Regions from separate parts of the Streptomyces sp. NPDC002324 genome, predicted to be linked through region 2. Evidence: riboswitches for the same ligand, from Rfam matches in the RefSeq annotation. Region 2 holds a riboswitch; the other holds the start of a gene.
The links. A riboswitch is a leader RNA that binds a small molecule or an ion and turns the genes downstream of it on or off. The one in region 2 is predicted to bind glycine.
Positions count from the first base shown of each region.

Region 1: it holds a riboswitch for glycine, as region 2 does, so the genes downstream of both, gcvP (aminomethyl-transferring glycine dehydrogenase) here and gcvT (glycine cleavage system aminomethyltransferase GcvT) in region 2, are expected to answer to the same signal.

Region 1 is NZ_JBSFCF010000002.1:4,847-15,332, reverse strand. It holds gene ACWCRJ_RS03035 (hypothetical protein) at 1-269, shown strand, start outside; gene ACWCRJ_RS03030 (DUF5999 family protein) at 670-870, shown strand; gene gcvP (aminomethyl-transferring glycine dehydrogenase) at 986-3,871, opposite strand; glycine riboswitch at 4,044-4,140, opposite strand; gene ACWCRJ_RS03020 (PRC-barrel domain-containing protein) at 4,265-4,633, shown strand; gene ACWCRJ_RS03015 (DNA polymerase IV) at 4,727-6,079, opposite strand; gene ACWCRJ_RS03010 (MerR family transcriptional regulator) at 6,137-6,820, opposite strand; gene ACWCRJ_RS03005 (bifunctional nuclease family protein) at 7,145-7,618, opposite strand; gene ftsR (transcriptional regulator FtsR) at 7,703-8,458, opposite strand; gene ACWCRJ_RS02995 (FHA domain-containing protein) at 8,500-9,471, opposite strand; gene ACWCRJ_RS02990 (DUF881 domain-containing protein) at 9,534-10,409, opposite strand; gene ACWCRJ_RS02985 (small basic family protein) at 10,415-10,486, opposite strand, start outside.
Region 2 is NZ_JBSFCF010000035.1:301-10,786, forward strand. It holds gene gcvH (glycine cleavage system protein GcvH) at 1-257, opposite strand, end outside; gene gcvT (glycine cleavage system aminomethyltransferase GcvT) at 383-1,510, opposite strand; glycine riboswitch at 1,546-1,670, opposite strand; glycine riboswitch at 1,671-1,767, opposite strand; gene ACWCRJ_RS33890 (AAA family ATPase) at 1,984-2,652, shown strand; gene ACWCRJ_RS33895 (enhanced serine sensitivity protein SseB) at 2,741-3,517, shown strand; gene ACWCRJ_RS33900 (enhanced serine sensitivity protein SseB C-terminal domain-containing protein) at 3,690-4,484, shown strand; gene ACWCRJ_RS33905 (ABC transporter permease) at 4,814-5,812, shown strand; gene ACWCRJ_RS33910 (ABC transporter substrate-binding protein) at 5,887-7,644, shown strand; gene ACWCRJ_RS33915 (ABC transporter permease) at 7,714-8,721, shown strand; gene ACWCRJ_RS33920 (ABC transporter ATP-binding protein) at 8,718-9,812, shown strand; gene ACWCRJ_RS33925 (dipeptide ABC transporter ATP-binding protein) at 9,809-10,486, shown strand, end outside.

The sequences.
Region 1 (10,486 bases), on a different contig from region 2:
AGCGCGCCCTGCGCCAGGCCGACGTCATGCAGCAGCCCTACCAGCCACGCCTGCTGTCGGTGCCCGAGCTGTACATGCTCACGCTCTGGCTGCACGCCGATCCCACCGCAGACGGCGCCACCGGCGACCCGGCCCCGGCCGACCTGCTGGTCCCGCTGGCGCCCGCACCGCCCGGTATCGCCGCCCACCGGCCCCACCGGGTCACCGACCTCCTCCCGGTACTGACCACCCGGTTGGCACCCGCCCCCCTGCTGGGATCACCCGCCTGAAATCCGGATCGCCTCGCCTTTCGCACCCCTCGCGCCCCGACGCCGATATCCGGTGACGGGGCGCTTGTTTCCGACTACGCGGAATTACCGCTCCTTCGGGCGTCAAAACGCTCGTACGAGCTATTCCCAGCTCTTCCCCGCAGCCGGACTAGCCCCATCCGACCATGGCGTACCACCCGAAAGGACAGTGCGAGAGGGATGAACCATCCGGGCGGGCGATGCGTCATCAACCTGTGAAGAAGTCGTGCTGCGAAATGCCTGCGGATCGACGCCCGTGGGGCAACACTGGGACCGGACCGATTTATCACAACGGGGGGCGGCCATGAACGGGGCTTCACGCCGCGGGACAGACAAAACAGCCATCTCAGACCACACGACCAACCGAAAGATCCCAACAACCATGTGCCAGCACCAGCCACTGTGCCCGACTGCCGAATCCGCCGACCGGGAAGGCGCCCGACTCGTGGCGCACCACCCGGAGCAGGGATGGAGCCTGCTGTGCAACGGCGTTCTGCTCTTCGAGGACACCGGTGAGCTCCTGCCGGACGGCCAGATCATCGCGCCGCACCGCCCGATGGGCACCGTGGTGACCGCCGCCTGAGCCGCACTCACGTGCGCGCAGGGCGAGCGCCCCGCACAGGGCGCCCGCCCGGACAGAAGAGGGGCCGGCCGGAGAAGCACTCTCCGAACCGGCCCCGACGCGTATCCGCGTCCGACTACTCTTCGTAGGCGTCCAGCGGCGGGCAGGAGCAGACCAGGTTCCGGTCACCGAACGCCTGGTCGATCCGGCGCACCGGCGGCCAGTACTTGTCCGCGCGCGAGACCCCGGCCGGGAAGACCGCCTCCTCGCGCGTATAGGCGTGCTTCCACTCGCCGCCGAGCGCGCCCGCGGTGTGCGGTGCGTTCCGCAGCGGGTTGTCGTCCGCGGGCCACTCGCCCGAGCCGACCTTCTCGATCTCCGCGCGGATCGCGATCATCGCCTCGCAGAACCGGTCCAGCTCGCCAAGGTCCTCCGACTCCGTCGGCTCGATCATCAGCGTCCCGGCCACCGGGAACGACATCGTCGGCGCGTGGAAGCCGTAGTCGATCAGTCGCTTGGCGATGTCGTCGACGCTCACCCCGGTCGACTTGGCCAGCGGCCGCAGGTCGATGATGCACTCGTGCGCCACGAGCCCGCCCGGGCCGGTGTAGAGCACCGGGTAGTGCGGCTCCAGCCGCTTGGCGATGTAGTTGGCGCTGAGCACCGCCACCTGCGTGGCCCGCTTCAGCCCCTCACCGCCCATGAGCCGGACGTACGCCCATGAGATCGGCAGGATGCCCGCCGAGCCCCACGGCGCCGCCGAGATCGGGCCGACGCCCGTCTCCGGACCGGCCGCGGGCTGCAGCGGGTGGTTCGGCAGATACGGCGCCAGGTGCTCGCGCACCGCCACCGGACCGACGCCCGGCCCACCGCCGCCGTGCGGGATGCAGAACGTCTTGTGCAGGTTCAGGTGCGAGACGTCACCGCCGAAGTGGCCCGGCTTGGCCAGCCCCACCAGCGCGTTGAGGTTGGCGCCGTCGACGTACACCTGGCCGCCCGCGTCGTGCACCTGCGCGCAGATGTCGGCCACGTGCTCCTCGAACACGCCGTGCGTCGACGGGTACGTGATCATCAGCACGGACAGTTCGTCGCGGTACTGCTCGATCTTCGCCCGCAGGTCCTCGACGTCGATCTCGCCGTCGTCGGCGGTCTTCACGACGACGACCTTCATGCCGGCCATGACGGCACTCGCCGCGTTGGTGCCGTGCGCGGAGGACGGGATGAGGCACACCGTCCGCTGCTCGTCACCTGCCGCCCGGTGATACCCGCGCACGGCCAGCAGCCCGGCCAGCTCCCCCTGCGAGCCCGCGTTCGGCTGCAGGGACACCTTGTCGTACCCGGTGGCCTCCGCCAGCCGCTCCTCCAGCTCACGGATGAGCGTGAGATACCCCTGCGCCTGCCCGGCGGGCGCGAACGGGTGCAGCTGCCCGAACTCGGGCCACGTCACCGGCTCCATCTCGGTGGTGGCGTTGAGCTTCATCGTGCAGGAGCCGAGCGGGATCATGCCCCGGTCCAGAGCGTAGTCCCGGTCCGCGAGCCGGCGCAGGTAGCGCAGCATCGCGGTCTCGGAGCGGTGGTCGTGGAACACCGGGTGCGTCAGGTAGTCGTCCGACCGCAGCAGCTCCTCGGGCAGCGTGTCCGCCGCGGCGGCGTCCAGGACCTCCACGTCGCCCTCCACGCCGAACGCGGTCCATACGGCGCCCAGCTGGGCCCGCGTGGTGGTCTCGTCGCAGGAGACCGACACCAGACCGGCGTCCACGAGGTGCAGGTTCACGCCATGTTCCCGCGCGGCGGCCACGACCTCAGCGGCCCGACCCGGCACCCGCACGGTCAGCGTGTCGAAGTACGACCCGTGCACGACCTCGATCCCACCGGCCGTGAGCCCCGCGGCGAGCACGGTGGCGTACCGGTGGGTACGCCGGGCGATGGTCCGCAGCCCCTCCGGACCGTGGTAGACGGCGTACATGCCGGCCATCACGGCGAGCAGCACCTGCGCCGTACAGATGTTGCTGGTCGCCTTCTCCCGCCGGATGTGCTGCTCCCGCGTCTGCAGGGCCAGCCGGTACGCCTTGTGCCCGTCGGCGTCCACGGACACCCCGACGAGCCGTCCGGGCAGGCTGCGCGCGAACTTCTCCTGTACGGCCATGTAGCCCGCGTGCGGCCCGCCGAAGCCCATCGGCACACCGAACCGCTGTGTGGTCCCGACGGCGATGTCGGCGCCCAGCTCACCGGGCGGGGTCAGCAGGGTCAGCGCCAGCAGATCGGCGGCGACGGTGACGAGCGCGCCGAGTGCGTGGGCCTGTTCGACGACCGGCTTCAGATCCCGTACGACACCGGAGGCGCCCGGGTACTGCAGGAGCACCCCGTTGATGTCGCGCGAGGCGATGTCGGCCGGGATTCCCTCGCTCAGATCGGCGACGACGACCTCGACACCGGCCGGCTCGGCGCGGGTCCGGATCACGGCGATCGTCTGCGGCAGCGCGTCCGCGTCGACGAGGAAGAGGCCCTTCTTGTTCTTGCCCATGCGCCGCGACAACGCCATGGCCTCGGCGGCGGCGGTGCCCTCGTCGAGCAGCGAGGCCCCGGAGGTGGGCAGCCCCGTCAGCTCGGCGACCACGGTCTGGAAGTTCAGCAGGGCCTCCAGCCGCCCCTGGGAGATCTCGGGCTGGTACGGGGTGTAGGCCGTGTACCAGGCCGGGTTCTCCATGACGTTGCGGAGGATGACGGGCGGTGTGAAGGTCCCGTAGTACCCGAGCCCGATCATCGAGCCCAGCACCTGGTTGCGGTCCGCGAGGGAACGCAGCTCGGCGAGCACCTCGGCCTCGGTACGCGCCCCGGGGAGGTCCAGCGCCTCGGCGTTCTTGATCACATCCGGGACCGCGGCCGCCGTCAGCTCGTCCAGCGAGCCGTACCCGACGTGCGCGAGCATCTTGGCCCGGGCCTCGGCGTCCGGGCCGATGTGGCGCCGCTCGAAGGGGATTCCCTGTTCGAGCTCGGAAAGCGGAATGCGATGGGCGGTCATTACGGAGGCCTCCTGGTCTGACACGACCTTCGAGGGGCACCACGGCACGGGCGCCCCGACGGCCTCCCCCTCTGTCATCTCAACCTGAGAGCTTCACCGGTCCAGGTACAAACCGGCTTTCACCGTCGGTGAGAGCGGGAGCCGTGGCACCCGCTCTGCTTTCCAGAGTGACCTCGTCCGTGCGGTACGTGAGCCTGAGAGATTCCGGGGAGGATTTGCTCCTTCGGCGCCTCCGGATGGTGTCCGGAGGACTCTCCCGCACGGGGTCAGCAGCCGCTGCCAGCGTATCAGCGCGGGCAACGCACAGGTCTTCGAGTGGCCGCCACTCCCGATGTGCCTTTTCGTAGTGGTGAGAGACGATTTGCAACCCCTTGGCGACCACCTGGAGGGCCCGTGCAGACCGACATCGATCCGCGCCACCTGATCGGCCGCAAGGCGTTCGACCGCAAGGGCAGCAAGATCGGCACCGTGGACGAGGTCTACCTGGACGACGCCACCGGCATCCCCGAGTGGGCCGCGATACGCATGGGCCTCTTCGGCCGCGACGCCTTCGTCCCCCTGGAGCCCAGCGAACTGTACGAGGGCACCCTACGCATCCCCTTCGACCGCGCCCTCATCAAGGACGCCCCCGACTTCGGCGTGGGCCGCCACCTCTCCCCGGAACAGGAACTCCAGCTCTACCACCACTACGGCCTGGACATAGCCCCGCCCCCGCCCCTGGACCGCGACTTCGGCGACGTGGCGAAGCGCGACGACACCTGAGCCGATCCCCGCCGCACCCGCGGCCGGCACGAAGGCACCGGACGGCCGACGCGCCCTCGCGCCACCCCGGTGCCACCTGGCGCCACCGTGGCCTCAGCCCAGCACCCCACCCGGCACCAGCGGCAACGGTTCCGCCGGCTCCAGCGCGGCGTCGTCCGTCCTGAACGTCCGCACCCGCCCCGGCCCCACATCGAGCGGCGTCTCGAACCGCACGGTGACCCGCCCGAGCCCGCTCCCCTGCACCCAGCCGTGCCCGTACTCGGCGTGCCGCACATCGTGCCCGGCCCTGAAGATCCGCTCCCCGCCCGCGCTCTCCTCCGCCACGGGCACCTCCACGCTGCCTCCGGCCTCCTCCTCGACGAGCTCCGGCTCTCCCGCCGCCTGTGCGAACAGGTCCTCCTGCGTGTAGTCGGCGAGCCCGCTCACCCCGACCCCGAGCAGCCGCACCCCACCCGTCGTGTCCACGGCCTCCAGCAGCCGGGCCGCGGCCTCGCGCACCACCGCGGGATCGTCCGTGGGTCCCCGCAACGTCTCGGACCGGGTCAGCGTCGAGAAGTCGTACCGTCGCACCTTCAGCACGATCGTCCGCCCCGACAGTCCGGCCTCCCGCAGCCTGCGCACACACCGGTCCGCGAGCAGCTGCACCTCCATCCGGACCCGTACCCGGTCATGGATGTCCACGTCGTAGGTGTCCTCCACCGACACCGACTTCGTGTCCCGCTCGGCCACCACCGCCCGGTCGTCCCGTGCCAGCGCCATCGCGTACAGCCCGTGCCCATGGGCCTTGCCGAGCAGTCGTACGACCTCGTCCTCCCCCGCCTCCACGATCTCCTCGACCGTGGTGATCCCGGCCCGCCGCAGATGGTCCCCGGTCGCCGGGCCCACCCCCGGCAGGATCCGCACGGACATCGGTCCCAGCAACGCCCGCTCGGTCCCCGGCTCGATCAGCACCAGCCCGTCCGGCTTGGCCTCCTCGGAGGCGATCTTCGCGAGCATCTTGGAGGCCGCGAGCCCCACGGAACCCGTCAGCGCGGTCATGGCCCGTATGTCCGCACGCAACCGCTCCCCCACGAGCCGCGCCGACGCCTCGTCCGAGGCCGCGCCCCCGGCCTCCAGATCCACGAACGCCTCGTCCAGGCTCAGCGGCTCCACCAGCGGCGACAACGCACGCAACAACCCCATGACCTGATCGCTGATCGCCCGGTAGAAGGTGAAGCGCGGCGTGAGATACGCGGCGTTCGGCGCGAGGCGGCGCGCCTGCGCCATCGGCATCGCCGAATGCACCCCGAAGACCCGCGCCTCGTACGAGGAGGTCGCGACCACCCCGCGCGGCCCCAGCCCGCCGACGACAACGGCTTTCCCCCGCAGACTCGGCTTCGACGCCTGCTCCGCCGAGGCGTAGAAGGCATCCATGTCGAGATGCAGGATCGTGGGCGCGGTTCTCACAGCTCCGATGCTGCCCTACGCCACTGACAACGCCCCACCCTGAGGCCGGGGCGCCCCTCAGACCGCCCGGTTGCGCCGCCGTGCCAGCTCGTCCGCCGGATTGTGGCCCACGAGCGTCTCCCCCGTGTCGACCCGCTCCCCGTGCAGCTGCGAGAGAGCGCTTTCGACATCACGCCAGACCACCCCCACGGCGATCCCGAAAACCCCCTGGCCGCCCTGGAGCAGGGCGTGGACCTCGTCGGGCGACGTGCACTCGTAGACCGTCGCACCGTCACTCATGAGCGTCATCCGCTCCAGATCACTGAAGCCCCGCTCCCGCAGGTGCTGCACGGCGGTGCGGATGTTCTGCAGGGACACTCCCGTGTCGAGGAACCGTTTCACGATCTTCAGGACGACGACGTCCCGGAAGCTGTAGAGCCGCTGCGTCCCCGAACCCTGGGCGGAGCGCACACTCGGCTCCACCAGGCCCGTGCGAGCCCAGTAGTCGAGCTGGCGGTAGGTGATGCCGGCGGCCGCGCACGCGGTGGGACCGCGGTAGCCGACCTGCTCGTGCGGCTCGGGCGCCGCCTCCGCGCTGTCCTGCACGGCCGTGGGCCGCTGCGGGACGTGACCGGCCGCGCTGCCCTGATGGGGCTCCCCCCAGCCCGGGCGCGGCCGAGAGCCTGGGGGAGGGTACGGCCCGCCGTCCCCCAGCCTGCGTCCGGGGGCACCCCCAGCCGTGCCGTCGCCGCTGCTTCTCACGCCGACCTCCGTCCTTGACCTGCCTCATCGACGGTAGGCAGCCGCCCGGGGTGCGTCAACGACCATCGCACTCGCCACGCCGAGTGATAATCACCCTGAGAGTGGTTTCCCGTGCCCTTCCGCGGGGAAAGGCTAGCCGAATGCGCTCCGATCGGACCGTCCGACGACGCACCGCTCCCGGGCCGGTACCGCCCCGGGCGGCGTCCGCCACGGACCGGGCCCGCGCCCGCAGGGCCGTCGAAGCGGAATCCCCACCCGCGCGCACAGGGCCGCCGACGAGGGGCGGTCAAGGCCCGTCGGCCCGGTACGACCGCCTGCCCGGCCTCACTGGCTGTTCGTTCCGAAGTCCTCGGGCGAGATCTGGTCGAGGAACTCGCGGAACTTCTCCACCTCGTCCTCCTGCTCGTCCGGGATCGCGATACCCGCGTCGTCGAGCACCCCGTCACTGCCGAAGATCGGCGTCCCGGTACGCAGCGCCAGCGCTATGGCGTCGGAGGGCCGGGCACTCACCTCGACCCCACTGGCGAACACCAGCTCCGCGTAGAAGACGCCCTCACGCAGGTCGGTGATGCGCACTTCCGTGAGCTCCTGGCCGACAGCCTCCAGCACGTCCTTGAACAGGTCGTGGGTCAGCGGTCGTGCGGGGGCCATGCCCTGTTGGGCGAAAGCGATCGCCGTCGCCTCCCCCGGCCCGATCCAGATGGGGAGGTAACGGTCGCCTCCCACTTCGCGCAGGAGCACGATCGGTTGGTTGGAGGGCATTTCCACCCGGACACCTACGACATCGAGCTCGTTCACACAGCAACCCTAGGCCGTGCTCGGGATGTTTGGGTAGTCGGGCTCGGATCGGCCGACCGATCCGCCACAGGCGAACACCGCCCCTCAGCGCAGCCGTACACCCAGCGCGCTGCGCACGAGAGCGGCGTGCAGCTTCACCGTCAGCCCCGCCAGCTCCCGTACCTGGTCCTCCGCATGCGCTCTGGTCTGCGGGTTACGGTGGCGCCGCAGGGGCGCGACCACCTGATCGACGAGTCCCGCCTCACGGTCCGCCGCGGCACGCATCACCCTCAGGTGCCGAGGCTCGATACCGAATCGCCCCAGTTCGACCACAAGCGTGGCGATGGTGAGAACCTCGGCGTCGTACGACCCGTCCGACAGCGGTGCCACCAGCCCGTACGACTCCCACTCGGCCAGCTGCTCCTCGTCGATCCCGGCGCCCGCGATGAACTCGCCCCGCCCGATCCGGGCGGCCGCCGGCTCCTCGGGCTCGCCGAGGAGCTCGCTCAGGCGCTCGCCGTCGTCGACGTCACGCTGACGCCCCACGGACGGCAGACGGACGTCCTCGCCCCGCTCCAGGGCCTCCAGATACTCACGGATCACCTTGAGCGGCAGATAGTGGTCCCGCTGCATCCTGAGGACGTGTCCGAGCCGCTCGACGTCCTCGGCACTGAACTTGCGATACCCCGAGGGTGTCCGCTGCGGCTCGATGAGCCCCTCGGACTCCAGGAAACGGATCTTGGAGATGGTTACCTCGGGGAACTCCTCACGCAGCATGTTCAGCACGGTGCCGATGCTCATGAGGTCACTGTCCGCGGCGGCGGTGCCGTGATCGGCACCACCGCTCGTTGTTCGAAGCATGGACCTTCCCTGGGGTACCCCGGATCCGGTCCGGGGGCGGGTCAGTAGCCCCGCTGGCTCGCGTAGAAGACCAGCCGGTACTTGCCGATCTGCACCTCGTCGCCGTTGTGCAGGGCGACCTGGTCGATCCGCTCACGGTTGACGTACGTCCCGTTGAGGCTGCCCACGTCGGCGACCGTGAACGAGCCGTCCTGGCCTCGGCGGAACTCCACGTGGCGGCGCGACACGGTCACGTCGTCGAGGAAGATGTCGCTCTGCGGGTGACGGCCCGCCGTGGTGAGATCGCCGTCCAGCAGGAAGCGGCTGCCCGCGTTCGGCCCACGGCGAACGACCAGGAGCGCCGAGCCGAGCGGAAGCGCGTCGACGGCGGCCTGGGCCTCGGGAGAGAGCGCCGGCAGCTGGGTCTGGCCGGTGACCTCGGAGTCGTAGGCCTCGAGACCGGAGATGGAGATGGTCGAGGTCGTCTCGGACGGACGCTCGGCGGTCGCCCCGGCCCGCAGCGGAGCACCGCAGTTCGAGCAGAAGCGGCTGTTCTCCGCGTTGCGGTTACCGCACCTCGTACACACCAGGGCCGACATCGACGGATCCTCCTGCCGCGGCTGCCCCGCCGGGGCATGGGACGCATACGGGTCTGAGCTGAACCCTCCACCCGTACCTGAGGTTGACGGTTCCCCGAAACCTATGCGGCCCGACTGCGCAGGGTCAACAGACGGCGCGCCCTGACCTCCGGAAATGTCACTTCCCGGACCAGCGACCTGGTCCCGGAACATGGGGCGCTCGCCACCCTGCCCCTCCGCTTCCGAAGGCTGCACGCGATGGCGTGAGGTCGCGTTGTCGCTGCCCTCTCGCGCGCTCTTGCCGAACAACTTCGCAAACAACTTCACGGGCGATTCCCCTTGACCGAAACAGACCCGCCCGTGGGGCAGGACGAACCCTGACTGAACACACCGGCCGACCCGGACAACCTCACAACGTCCGTATCCACCAGACAGTTTCCACCACGCACCACCCAATCGGTGCGCCGACCCCCCCGCAACCTCATGCCCTCGCCGGACGGGCCCCATGCACCTGCGGTTCACTGGGAGGACGACCGAGCGTAGTCAGGCCGCTTCGCCGCTCGCAAGGCGTCCACAACGATCTTCTCCGCCCGCCGCACGGTCACGGTGGCCTGCTCCTTCTCCAGTGTCTGCACCACGCCTCCGGGGATGTTCAGTGCGGGCTCCAGGTCCTTCGGGTTGCCGATGACCTTGAAACGAAAGGGCTGGGTGATCTTGTTCCCGTCGACACTGATTCCCGCACCGGAATCGGTCAGATAAGTGCTGGCCACCACCCGTACGCCGTTCACCTGGATCGCCTCGGCGCCGGCCGCGCGCAGCTCCTGGATCGCGTCGAGCAACATGTCCGCCTCGACCGTCCCCTTCGTGTCGTCGATCGTCAGTGTGATACCGGGTCCCTGCGCCGCCACCGTGCCCGCCAGAATGCCGAGTTGCCGCTCCTTCTCGACCGTCTGCTTGCGTGCCTCCTCGGCCTGGTCCGAGCTGTTCTCCAACTCGGTGCGCTGATCCTCCAGACCCTGCTTCTCCTCCTCCAGACGCTGCGTACGGTCATCCAGTTCATCGAGGATGCGTACGAGATCTTCCTGACGTGCTCCGCGCAGCGCGCTGTCGTCGTTGTTGGAGGCCACCTGGATGGCCAGTCCGAAGCCGAGGCCGAACAGCAGGACCGCCACGATGAGTTGGGCGCGGGTGAAGCGCGGCGGCCACAGCCCCTGCGCCAGACGCTGCCGCCCCGTCTGCTTGTTCTCTTCCTCCCGAGGAGCCTCGCCGGCCTGCGGGGCGGCCGTGGAGGGCACCTCCTGGGGCAGTTCCCGGCGCAGCCGAGTCGTCGGCGCGTCGTCCTCTCCCCGGCCCGGGGTCGGCTCGGGCTTCGGCGTCTCGTCCCGCTCGTTCATCGGCCTCACGCCCGGAAGACGTGCCGGCGGATCGCCGCGGCGTTGGAGAAGATGCGGATACCGAGGACGACCACGAC
Region 2 (10,486 bases):
TTGACGACGTCCTCGTTGATCTCGGTGATCTCACCGGAGACCGGCGAGTACAGATCGCTCACCGACTTGGTGGACTCCAGTTCGCCGCAGGTCTCGCCCGCGGCCACCGTGGAGCCCACGTCGGGGAGCTGGGCGTAGACGACATCGCCGAGCGCGTTCGCCGCGAACTCCGTGATGCCGACCGTCGAGACGCCGTCCTCGGCGACCGACAGCCACTCGTGCTCCTTGCTGTAACGCAGCTGCTGGGGGTTGCTCATGGCCTGGATTCTCCTGTACGCGGGGGAGTGGTGATGAAGGGGGGACGGCTGAAACCGCTGTTGAACAGCGCGGATGTGCCGAGGGTCACGCTCGGGGTCCGTACGACGCCGCTTCTACGAAGGTGTCACTTCTGCCGCTTGTAGAACGGCAGCGCCACGACCTCGTACGGCTCGTGACTGCCCCGGATGTCCACGCCCACACCGGCGGTGCCCGGCGCGGAGTGCGTGGCGTCGACGTACGCCATGGCGATCGGCCTGCCCAGCGTCGGGGAGGGCGCTCCGGAGGTGACCTCGCCGATCACCTGACCGTCGGCGACGACCTGGTACCCGGCGCGCGGCACCCGGCGGCCCTCGGCGACCAGGCCCACGAGGACGCGCGGCGGGGCCGAGGCGGCACGCTCGGCGGCGGCCGCCAGAGCCGTGCGCCCGACGAAGTCGCCGTCCTTCTCGAACTTCACGACCCGCCCGAGCCCGGCGTCGAACGGCGTCAGCCCGGTGGACAGCTCGTGCCCGTACAGCGGCATCCCCGCCTCCAGGCGGAGCGTGTCCCGGCAGGACAGCCCGCAGGGCACCAGGCCGACGCCCTCGCCCGCCTTGGTCAGCGCCTGCCACAGCTCGACGGCGTGCTCCGGCGCGACGAACAGCTCGAAGCCGTCCTCGCCGGTGTACCCGGTGCGCGCGATCAGCGCGGGGATCCCGGCGACCGTGCCCGGCAGGCCCGCGTAGTACTTCAGACCGTCGAGGTCGGCGTCGGTGAGGGCCGCCAGGATGCCGGGCGACTCGGGCCCCTGGACGGCGAGCAGCGCGTACGCGTCCCGGTCGTCCCGCACCTCGGCGTCGAACCCGGCGGCCCGCTCGACGAGCGCGTCCAGCACCACCTGGGCGTTCGAGGCGTTCGCGACGACGAGGTACTCCGTGTCCGCGAGCCGGTAGACGATCAGGTCGTCGAGGATGCCGCCGTCCTCACGGCAGATCATGGTGTAGCGGGCGCGGCCGGGCTTCACACCGCCGATGTGGCCGACCAGCGCGTGGTCGAGCAGCGCGGCGGCCCCGGGACCGGAGACGGTGATCTCGCCCATGTGGGAGAGGTCGAAGAGACCGGCCTTCGCGCGGACGGCGAGGTGCTCGTCGCGCTCGGAGCCGTAGCGCAGGGGCATGTCCCAGCCTGCGAAGTCGGTCATCGTCGCACCGAGGGCACGATGCAGGGCATCGAGCGCGGTACGGCGCGATCCAGCGGTGGGGCTACTGCTCATCGGTTCTGCTCCCAGGGCATGACAGGCGAGGGCGATCCTCCCCTTCTGTCATCGGAACCTGAGAGGTTCACCGCGACCGCGCGTACCGGTGGTCGTGGTTTGCACCTTGGGTGGAGCCGTCCCCTACGGAAGAGAGGTGCGGCCCGCTTTTCAGATGTGCCTCGCCCGCGCGGTATCTGGGCCTGAGAGATTCAAGGGAGGGACTTGCTCCTTCGGCGCCCCAGCGAGACTGCTGGGAGCTCTCCCGCGCGGATTCAAGCGGCCGGTATGCAGTTGGCGCGCACATCATTGCACGCATCGACGCGGCGCGGCAGGGGGACCTTTCACAGGTGGGGGACGACGAGAGGAAGCGGACACAGCGGTTCGTAGCACTCTTGTGGCAGGACGAGGACTGAACCAGGAGGGATCGGGCATTACCTTTTCTTTACAGTCTGTGGGGATGGGTCTCCATACCCCTGGGGAGGACGATCACGGTGAACAGGACCACGGCGTACGCGACGACCTCGGGCATCGCCATGCCCAAGCAGCCCGTCGCACCGGCCGGTGAGGCGTGCGGCCCGTTCCCGAGGGCGGTCGTCCGCGACCTCAGGGAACGTGCCGGGCGCAGCCCGCACGGACTGTCCTTCGGCCCGCAGGACCTGGTGGTGGTGACCGGACTGCCCGGCAGCGGCAAGTCGACGCTGATGCGGCGGAGCGTCCCGGGCGTCCGGATCGACTCCCAGGACACCCGCGACCGGTTCGACGCGCGCTTCGCCCGCCATCTGCCGTACGCGGCGTACCGGCCCTTCGTGCGCCTCGCCCACTACGCCGGGCTGCGGCGCGCCCTGCGTTCGGGGGAGGGCGTCGTCGTGCACGACTGCGGGGCGCAGGCATGGGTACGAAGTTGGCTCGCCCGGGAGGCCAGGAGGCGGGGCGGCACCCTGCATCTGCTGCTGCTCGACGTGACACCCGGCGAGGCGCGGGACGGGCAGCGGGAGCGGGGGCGAGGGGTGTCGCGGTACGCCTTCGCGCGGCACCGGAGTGCCATGACCAGGCTGCTGCGTGCGGTCGAGGAGGGACGGCTGCCGCAGGGGTGCGGCGCGGCGGTGCTCCTCGACCGGGCGGCGGCGGACGTCCTGAAGCGGATCGACTTCGTGGGGTAGCGGGGCGCCCCGGAAGGGCGCGCCCCCGGCCCGGAAGCAATTAAGGTGCAGGGACAACAGCATCACGGAGCAAAGCGGTAGGCAGCAGATGGACTTCCCGGCGGACTTTCCGGCACAGGCACATCCCCACGGGCACGGCGGGTGGCCCGGCAACGAGCTGGAGGAGGTGCTGTCCGCGTCGCTCGGGGTGCCTCAGGCCGGGGCGCGGATCGTGGAGGTGCTGGCCCGCAGCTTCGTATGGGTGCCGCTGCCGGAGGGCGGCGGCCCGCAGAGCGGTCAGCTCGACCTGCCCACGATGGAGTTCGACGGCCAGGCGTACGTGCCGGTCTTCACCTCCGAGGAGCAGTTCCGCCAGGTCGTCGGCCACCACATGTCGTTCACGATCGCCCCGGCCGTCGAGTTCGCGCGCGGTCTGCCCCCGCAGATCGGCCTCGCCCTGAACCCGGACGGCGTCGTGGGCATGCCCTTGCCGCCGCCCGCCGTGGCCGAGCTGTGCCGGGCCGGACGGACCCCGCTGGACGGCGCGGCGAACGGCGCCCGCGTCCGGCTCTTCGAACCGGACTGGCAGGACGACCCCGTGGACTTCCTCGCGGCCGCCTCCGCCGAGTTCGCCGCGACCGGGGTGGTCCTCTCCGCCCGACGCTGCCTCGCCACCATCGAGACCGCCGCCCCCGTCATGTTCATCGGTGTCGAACTGGCCTCGTGGGAGGCCGACCGCGGCCTCCCCCTGGCCGCCCTCGGCAGGGCCCTGGCCAAGACCCCGGTTCCCTGGCCGGTCAACATGGTCTTCCTGGACGTCGCCCAGGACCCGGTGGGGGACTGGCTCCGCGAGAAGGTACGGCCGTTCTACCAACAGGGCTACTGATCAGCGCTTCCCGAAGGAGCGCGGGGAACGGCGCGACCAGCGACAACGCGCCCGCTCCGCGTGACGCACGACAACCCCCGAGCCCTGACCGGCTCAACCCGCACACCACCTAAGCTGTTTCCCACCACCAGGGTCCACCACCCACCACGGTCCACATCGAAGGGCGGCCAACGTGAGCGCGAGCGGCAGCCGCATCGCCACCGGGCAGGTCGAGCACATGCTGCGGCAGGTGACGCCCGGGCGTTACGACGCCTACGAGGCGCTGCTGCGTGCCCTCGCCACCCCGTCCTCCGGCCAGATCTGGATGCTGCTCTGGCACGGCCAGGGCGGCTCCCCGGACGCCCAGTACGGGAACATGGAGGTCGAAGGGTTCAACTACGCCCCGTGCGTGACCTCCGCCCAGGAGCTCTCCGCCAGTGGCTGGAACCGCAGTTACGAGGTGGTGGACGGCCTCGACGTGGCCCGCACCCTCTACCCCGACCACTACGGCCTCTGGCTGAACCCGCACGCCCCGGGCGGCGGCGTCGGCATCCCCTGGCTCGACCTGCGCCGGATCGCCACGGGCCTGGAGCGGCAGCCCGCCGGCCCGCTCCGGCTGTCCGAGCCGGCCATCGAGATCCCCCAGTTCTACGGCCTGCTGACGCAGAACGCGCACCGCACGCCCGCCGTGCGCTCGCTGCGCCGCGCCTGGGTGCAGCCCGCGCTCGGCGCGCCGTACCTGGCCATCGGCCTCGACGTGTACGACACCTCGCCGCCGGCCGTCGACTCGGTGCGCGCGATGATGCAGCAGTCCATCGGCGCCGTCCCGGACGGCCTGCCCGTGTCCACCGTCGCGATGTCCGACGAGTACGACCCGGTCGCCATGTGGCTGCGCGCCGGCGCCCGTCCGTTCTACGACCGCGAGGCCCACGCGGCCCCGGCACAGGCCCCGGCGGCGGGCGGCTACGGCTATCCGAGCCGGTACTGAACCGCCGCGCCCACGGCTCTCCACCGCACCCACCGCTCAACAGAGCGTCACGTCCGGATAGCGGAACCCCGCTGGCCACATCACGGTTGCGCATACATTCGCCGCCGGGTCTGGTGCCTGATCGCGCGGCCGTTGAAGACTCCCCCAGAGCGATGGGGGGATCCGGCGAACGCGCTGTTCACGCTGCGAAGTTCGATGCCGTACCTCTCCCTCGTACCCAGCAGTAGTCACAGAGCAGACGAAAGAGCAGTGGTGACGGACCGCACCGCAGACCCGGGCGGCCGCCAGGCACAGTCGGCAACCACCGGCACGGGCAAGCACGAGGGACGATGACCGCACCCATTGAGACGACCGGATCGCAGGCCGAGGCACAGCCCGAAGCCGTGCTGGAAGGCGTCGAGGCCAAGAAGATCGAGGGCCGTTCGCTCGGCCAGATCGCCTGGACCCGCTTCAAGCGCGACAAGGTGGCGGTCGCCGGTGGTCTCATCGTCGTCCTGCTGATCCTGATCGCGGCCCTCTCCCGGCCGCTGCAGTCGCTGCTGGGGCTCGACCCCAACGCGTTCAACCAGGACCTGATCGATCCCAACACCTCGCTCCCCCAGGGCGATTTCGGCGGGATGAGCTGGGACCACCCGCTCGGTGTCGAGCCCAAGTTCGGCCGCGACATCCTCGCCCGCATCCTGGAGGGCTCCTGGGTCTCCCTGGTCGTGGCCTTCGGCGCGACGATCCTGTCGAACGCCATCGGCGTGGTGCTGGGACTGGTCGCCGGCTACTACGGCGGCCGGGTCGACACGGTCGTGAGCCGGCTGATGGACACCTTCCTGGCGTTCCCCCTGCTGCTCTTCGCGATCGCCATCTCCGCGACACTGCAGGGCGGCGCCTTCGGCCTCGAAGGACTGCCGCTGCACATCTCGGTGCTGATCTTCGTCATCGGCTTCTTCAACTGGCCGTACATGGGGCGCATCGTGCGCGGTCAGACCCTGGCGCTGCGGGAGCGGGAGTTCATCGACGCCTCGCGCGGGATGGGCGCCGGCGGCCCGTACGTCCTGTTCAAGGAGCTGCTGCCCAACCTCGTCGCGCCGATCATCGTCTACTCGACCCTGCTCATCCCGACGAACATCATCTTCGAGGCGTCGCTCAGCTTCCTCGGTGTCGGGATCCAGCCGCCGCAGGCCTCCTGGGGCGGCATGCTCAACCAGGCTGTCGACTTCTTCGAGGTCGACCCGCAGTACATGATCGTTCCCGGCCTCGCGATCTTCATCACGGTGCTGGCCTTCAACCTCCTCGGTGACGGCCTCCGGGACGCCCTCGACCCCCGCAGCCGCTGACGTCTGCGACCGCGGCCCGGTTGTGGCCCGTAGTCCCACGCAACTGTCCAACTACGAAGGAGAACCCGACCATCATGCGAAGGTCAGCAATGGCCGCTGTCGCGGTTGTGAGCAGCGCCGGCCTGCTTCTGTCCGCGTGCAGCAAGGCGGACGACGGCACGGATGACGCCCCCAAGGGCGCCGGTGCCAACGCGGCGACCAAGGGTGTCGTCAACGAGTCCACGGCGAAGGGCGGCACGGTCACCTACGCCAGCTCCGACGCCCCCGAGTCCCTCGACCCGGGCAACATGTACTACGCGTACGGCTTCAACTTCAGCCGCCTCTACGCGCGTCCGCTGATGACGTTCAAGCCCGGCGCGGGCGAGGCGGGCAACGAGCTCGTCCCGGACCTGGCCGAGAGCGCGGGCACGCCGAGCGACGGCGGCAAGACCTGGACGTACAAGATCCGCCAGGGCGTCAAGTTCGAGGACGGCACCGTCGTCACCTCGAAGGACGTCAAGTACGCGGTCGAGCGCTCGAACTTCGCGCGTGACGTGCTCTCCTCGGGCCCCAACTACTTCCAGCAGCTGCTGGCCGGCGGGGACAAGTACAAGGGCCCGTACAAGGACAAGGACGAGGCGGGCATCGCGTCCATCGAGACGCCGGACGACAACACCGTCGTCTTCAAACTCAACAAGCCCTTCGCCGACTTCGACTATCTGGCGAGCATGCCGCAGACGGCCGCGGTGCCGCGGGCCAAGGACACCGGCGTCGACTACACGAAGAAGGTCGTGTCGACCGGCTCGTACAAGTTCGAGAAGTACGAGGAGGGCAAGCAGATCGTCCTCGTCCGCAACCCGGAGTGGGACGCCAAGACGGACCCGCTGCGCAAGCAGTACCCGGAAAAGATCGTGGTGAACCTGAAGGTCAACAAGGCCACCATCGACAAGGACGTCATGTCCGGCGACACCATGATCGACATCCAGGGCACCGGTGTCGACGCCCAGACCCAGGCCCAAATCCTCAAGGACAAGGACCAGCTGGCCAACACGGACAACGCGCTCGGCGGCCGTCTCGTCTACACGGCGATCAACACCAAGGTGGCGCCGTTCGACAACGTCGAGTGCCGCAAGGCCGTCGAGTACGCGATCGACAAGACCGCCGTGCAGACCGCCATGGGCGGCCCGATCCGCGGTGACATCGCCACCACCGTCCTGCCCACCGACGTCTCGGGCTACGAGAAGGCCGACACGTACGCAACCCCGGACAACAAGGGTGACGTCACCAAGGCCAAGGAGCACCTGAAGGCCTGCGGCAAGGAGGGCGGCTTCAAGACCTCCATCTCGGCCCGCACCGACCGTCAGGGCGAGGTCGACGCGGCCACCGCGATCGTCGAGGCGCTGAAGAAGATCGGCATCGAGGCCGACATCAAGCAGTACCCGTCGGGCAAGTACTTCTCCGACTACGCGGGCGTGCCGAAGTTCAACAAGAAGAACGACATCGGCCTCATCATGATGCAGTGGGGCGCCGACTGGCCCACCGGCTACGGCTTCCTGCAGCAGATCGTGCACGGCAAGGCCATCGGCCAGGCCGGCAACACCAACCTGTCCGAGCTGGACGACCCCGCGATCAACAAGCTGCTCGACGACGCGATCGGCAACACCGACGAGGCCGCCCGCACCGCCGCGTACACCGAGGTCGACAAGAAGGTCATGGAGCAGGCCGCCATCGTGCCGCTGACCTACTTCAAGGTCCTGCTGTACCGCTCGCCGTACGCCACCAACCTGGTGTCGTCCTCGGCCTTCAGCGGTCAGTACGACTACCTCAACATCGGTGTCAAGGAAAAGAAGTAGCCCCGGAAGGCAGGTGAAGGCATTGGCGCCCGCGGGTGAGCACACCCGCGGGCGCCGGCGCCGGTCCTCGTGATCTCGTACATCATCCGCCGGACGATCGCGGCGGTGATCCTGCTGCTCGTCGTCACCGCGGTCACCTTCGGCATCTTCTTCATCCTGCCGAAGCTCGCCGGACAGACCGCCGACCAGCTGGCACAGCAGTACATCGGCAAGAACCCCTCGCCCTCGGACATCGAGGCGGTCAAGCGGAACCTCGGCCTGGACCAGCCGGTCTACGAGCAGTACTGGAACTTCATCAAGGGCATTGTCTCCGGTGCCACGTACGACCTGGGGCCCTCCACCGTCCGCTGTGACGCCCCCTGCTTCGGCTACTCCTTCAAGGACCACCTGGAGGTCTGGCCGCAGCTCACCGGCCGGCTGCCGGTGACCATCTCGCTCGCCTCCGGCGCCGCCGTGCTGTGGCTGCTGGGCGGTATCACGGCAGGTGTCATCTCGGCCCTGAAGCCCGGCTCGTTCTTCGACCGGGCCGCCATGGGCGTGGCGCTCGCGGGCGTCTCCCTGCCCATGTTCTTCACCGGCCAGCTCGCCCTGCTGCTGTTCAGCTATCAGCTGGAGATCTTCGGCCGGACGTACGTCCCCTTCACCGAGAACCCCTCGCAGTGGGCCAACACCCTCTTCCTGCCGTGGTGCTCGCTCGCGCTCCTCTATTCGGCCATCTACGCCCGGCTCACCCGCTCGGGCATGCTGGAGACGATGAACGAGGACTACATCCGCACCGCGCGCGCCAAGGGCCTGCGCGAAGGCAAGGTGGTCGTCAAGCACGGCCTGCGCGCCGCGCTGACCCCGCTGGTGACGGTCTTCGGCATGGACGTCGGTCTGCTCCTCGGCGGCGCTCTCATCACCGAGACCGTGTTCTCCCTGCACGGCATCGGCGAGTACGCGGTCCAGTCGATCAGCGCCAACGACCTGCCCCCGATCCTCGGGGTGACCCTGCTCGCGGCGTTCTTCGTCGTCTTCATGAACCTTGTGGTGGACCTGCTGTACGCCACGATCGACCCGCGGGTGAGGCTCTCGTGACCGAACTGTCCAAGACCGGGGCCGCCGTGGGCGAGCCCGCACGTGCCGGGGACGCCCCCACGGCGTTCCTCGAAGTGCGCGACCTCAAGGTGCACTTCCCCACCGACGACGGCCTGGTCAAGTCCGTCGACGGCCTCTCCTTCCAGCTGGAGAAGGGCAAGACCCTCGGCATCGTGGGCGAGTCCGGCTCCGGCAAGTCGGTGACCTCGCTGGCGATCATGGGCCTGCACCGGCTCGGCGCGCGCGGCAAGAACGTGCAGATGTCCGGCGAGATCTGGCTCGACGGCAAGGAACTCGTCGGGGCGAGCCCCGACGAGGTGCGCCGGCTGCGCGGCCGCGACATGGCGATGATCTTCCAGGACCCGCTGTCCGCGATGCACCCGTACTACAGGGTCGGCAGCCAGATCGTCGAGGCGTACCGGGTCCACCACGACGTCAGCAAGAAGGTCGCCCGCAGGCGCGCCATCGAACTCCTCGACCGCGTCGGCATCCCGGAGCCCCACAAGCGGGTCGACGGCTACCCGCACGAGTTCTCCGGCGGTATGCGCCAGCGCGCCATGATCGCCATGGCCCTGGTCAACAACCCCGAACTGCTGATCGCCGACGAGCCCACGACCGCCCTGGACGTCACCGTCCAGGCGCAGATCCTGGACCTCATCCGCGACCTGCAGAAGGAGTTCGGCTCCGCGGTCATCATCATCACGCACGACCTCGGCGTGGTCGCCGAGATCGCCGACGACATCCTCGTGATGTACGGCGGCCGCTGCGTGGAGCGCGGCCCGGTCGACGACATCTTCTACGGACCGCAGCACCCCTACACCTGGGGCCTGCTCGGCTCGATGCCGCGCATCGACCGCGCCCAGACCGACCGGCTCATCCCGGTCAAGGGCCAGCCGCCGAGCCTCATCAACGTCCCCTCGGGCTGCGCCTTCAACCCGCGCTGCCCGTACGCGGACCTCCCCAAGGACAACATCACCCGCACCGAGCGCCCCGAGTTGCGCGAGGTCGGCGGCCGGCACTTCACCGCCTGCCACCTGTCGCAGGAGGACCGTACGCGGATCTGGACCGAAGAGATTGCGCCGAAGCTGTGAGCGAGACTGAGACCCGGGCCGCCGTGCCGGCCCCGCGCACCGACGCCGACGAGAAACCGCTGCTCAGGGTCGAGGGCCTGGTCAAGCACTTCCCCATCAAGAAGGGCCTGCTCCAGCGGCAGGTCGGGGCGGTCAAGGCCGTCGACGGCATCGACTTCGAGGTTCGCCGGGGCGAGACCCTCGGCGTCGTCGGGGAGTCCGGCTGCGGCAAGTCGACCATGGGCCGGCTCATCACCCGTCTGCTGGAACCGTCCGGCGGCAAGGTCGAGTTCGACGGCACGGACATCACGCACCTCAAGACGGCCGGGATGCGCCCGCTGCGCCGCGACGTGCAGATGATCTTCCAGGACCCGTACGGCTCGCTGAACCCCCGCCACACCATCGGCACCATCGTCTCGGCGCCGTTCAAGCTCCAGGGCGTCGAGCCCGAGGGCGGGGTGAAGAAGGAGGTCCAGCGCCTCCTGGAACTGGTGGGCCTGAGCCCCGAGCACTACAACCGCTACCCGCACGAGTTCTCCGGCGGCCAGCGCCAGCGCATCGGCATCGCCCGCGCGCTCGCCCTCAAGCCCCGGATGGTCGTCGCGGACGAGCCGGTCTCCGCGCTCGACGTGTCCATCCAGGCGCAGGTCGTCAACCTGATGGACGACCTCCAGGACGAGCTGGGCCTGACGTAC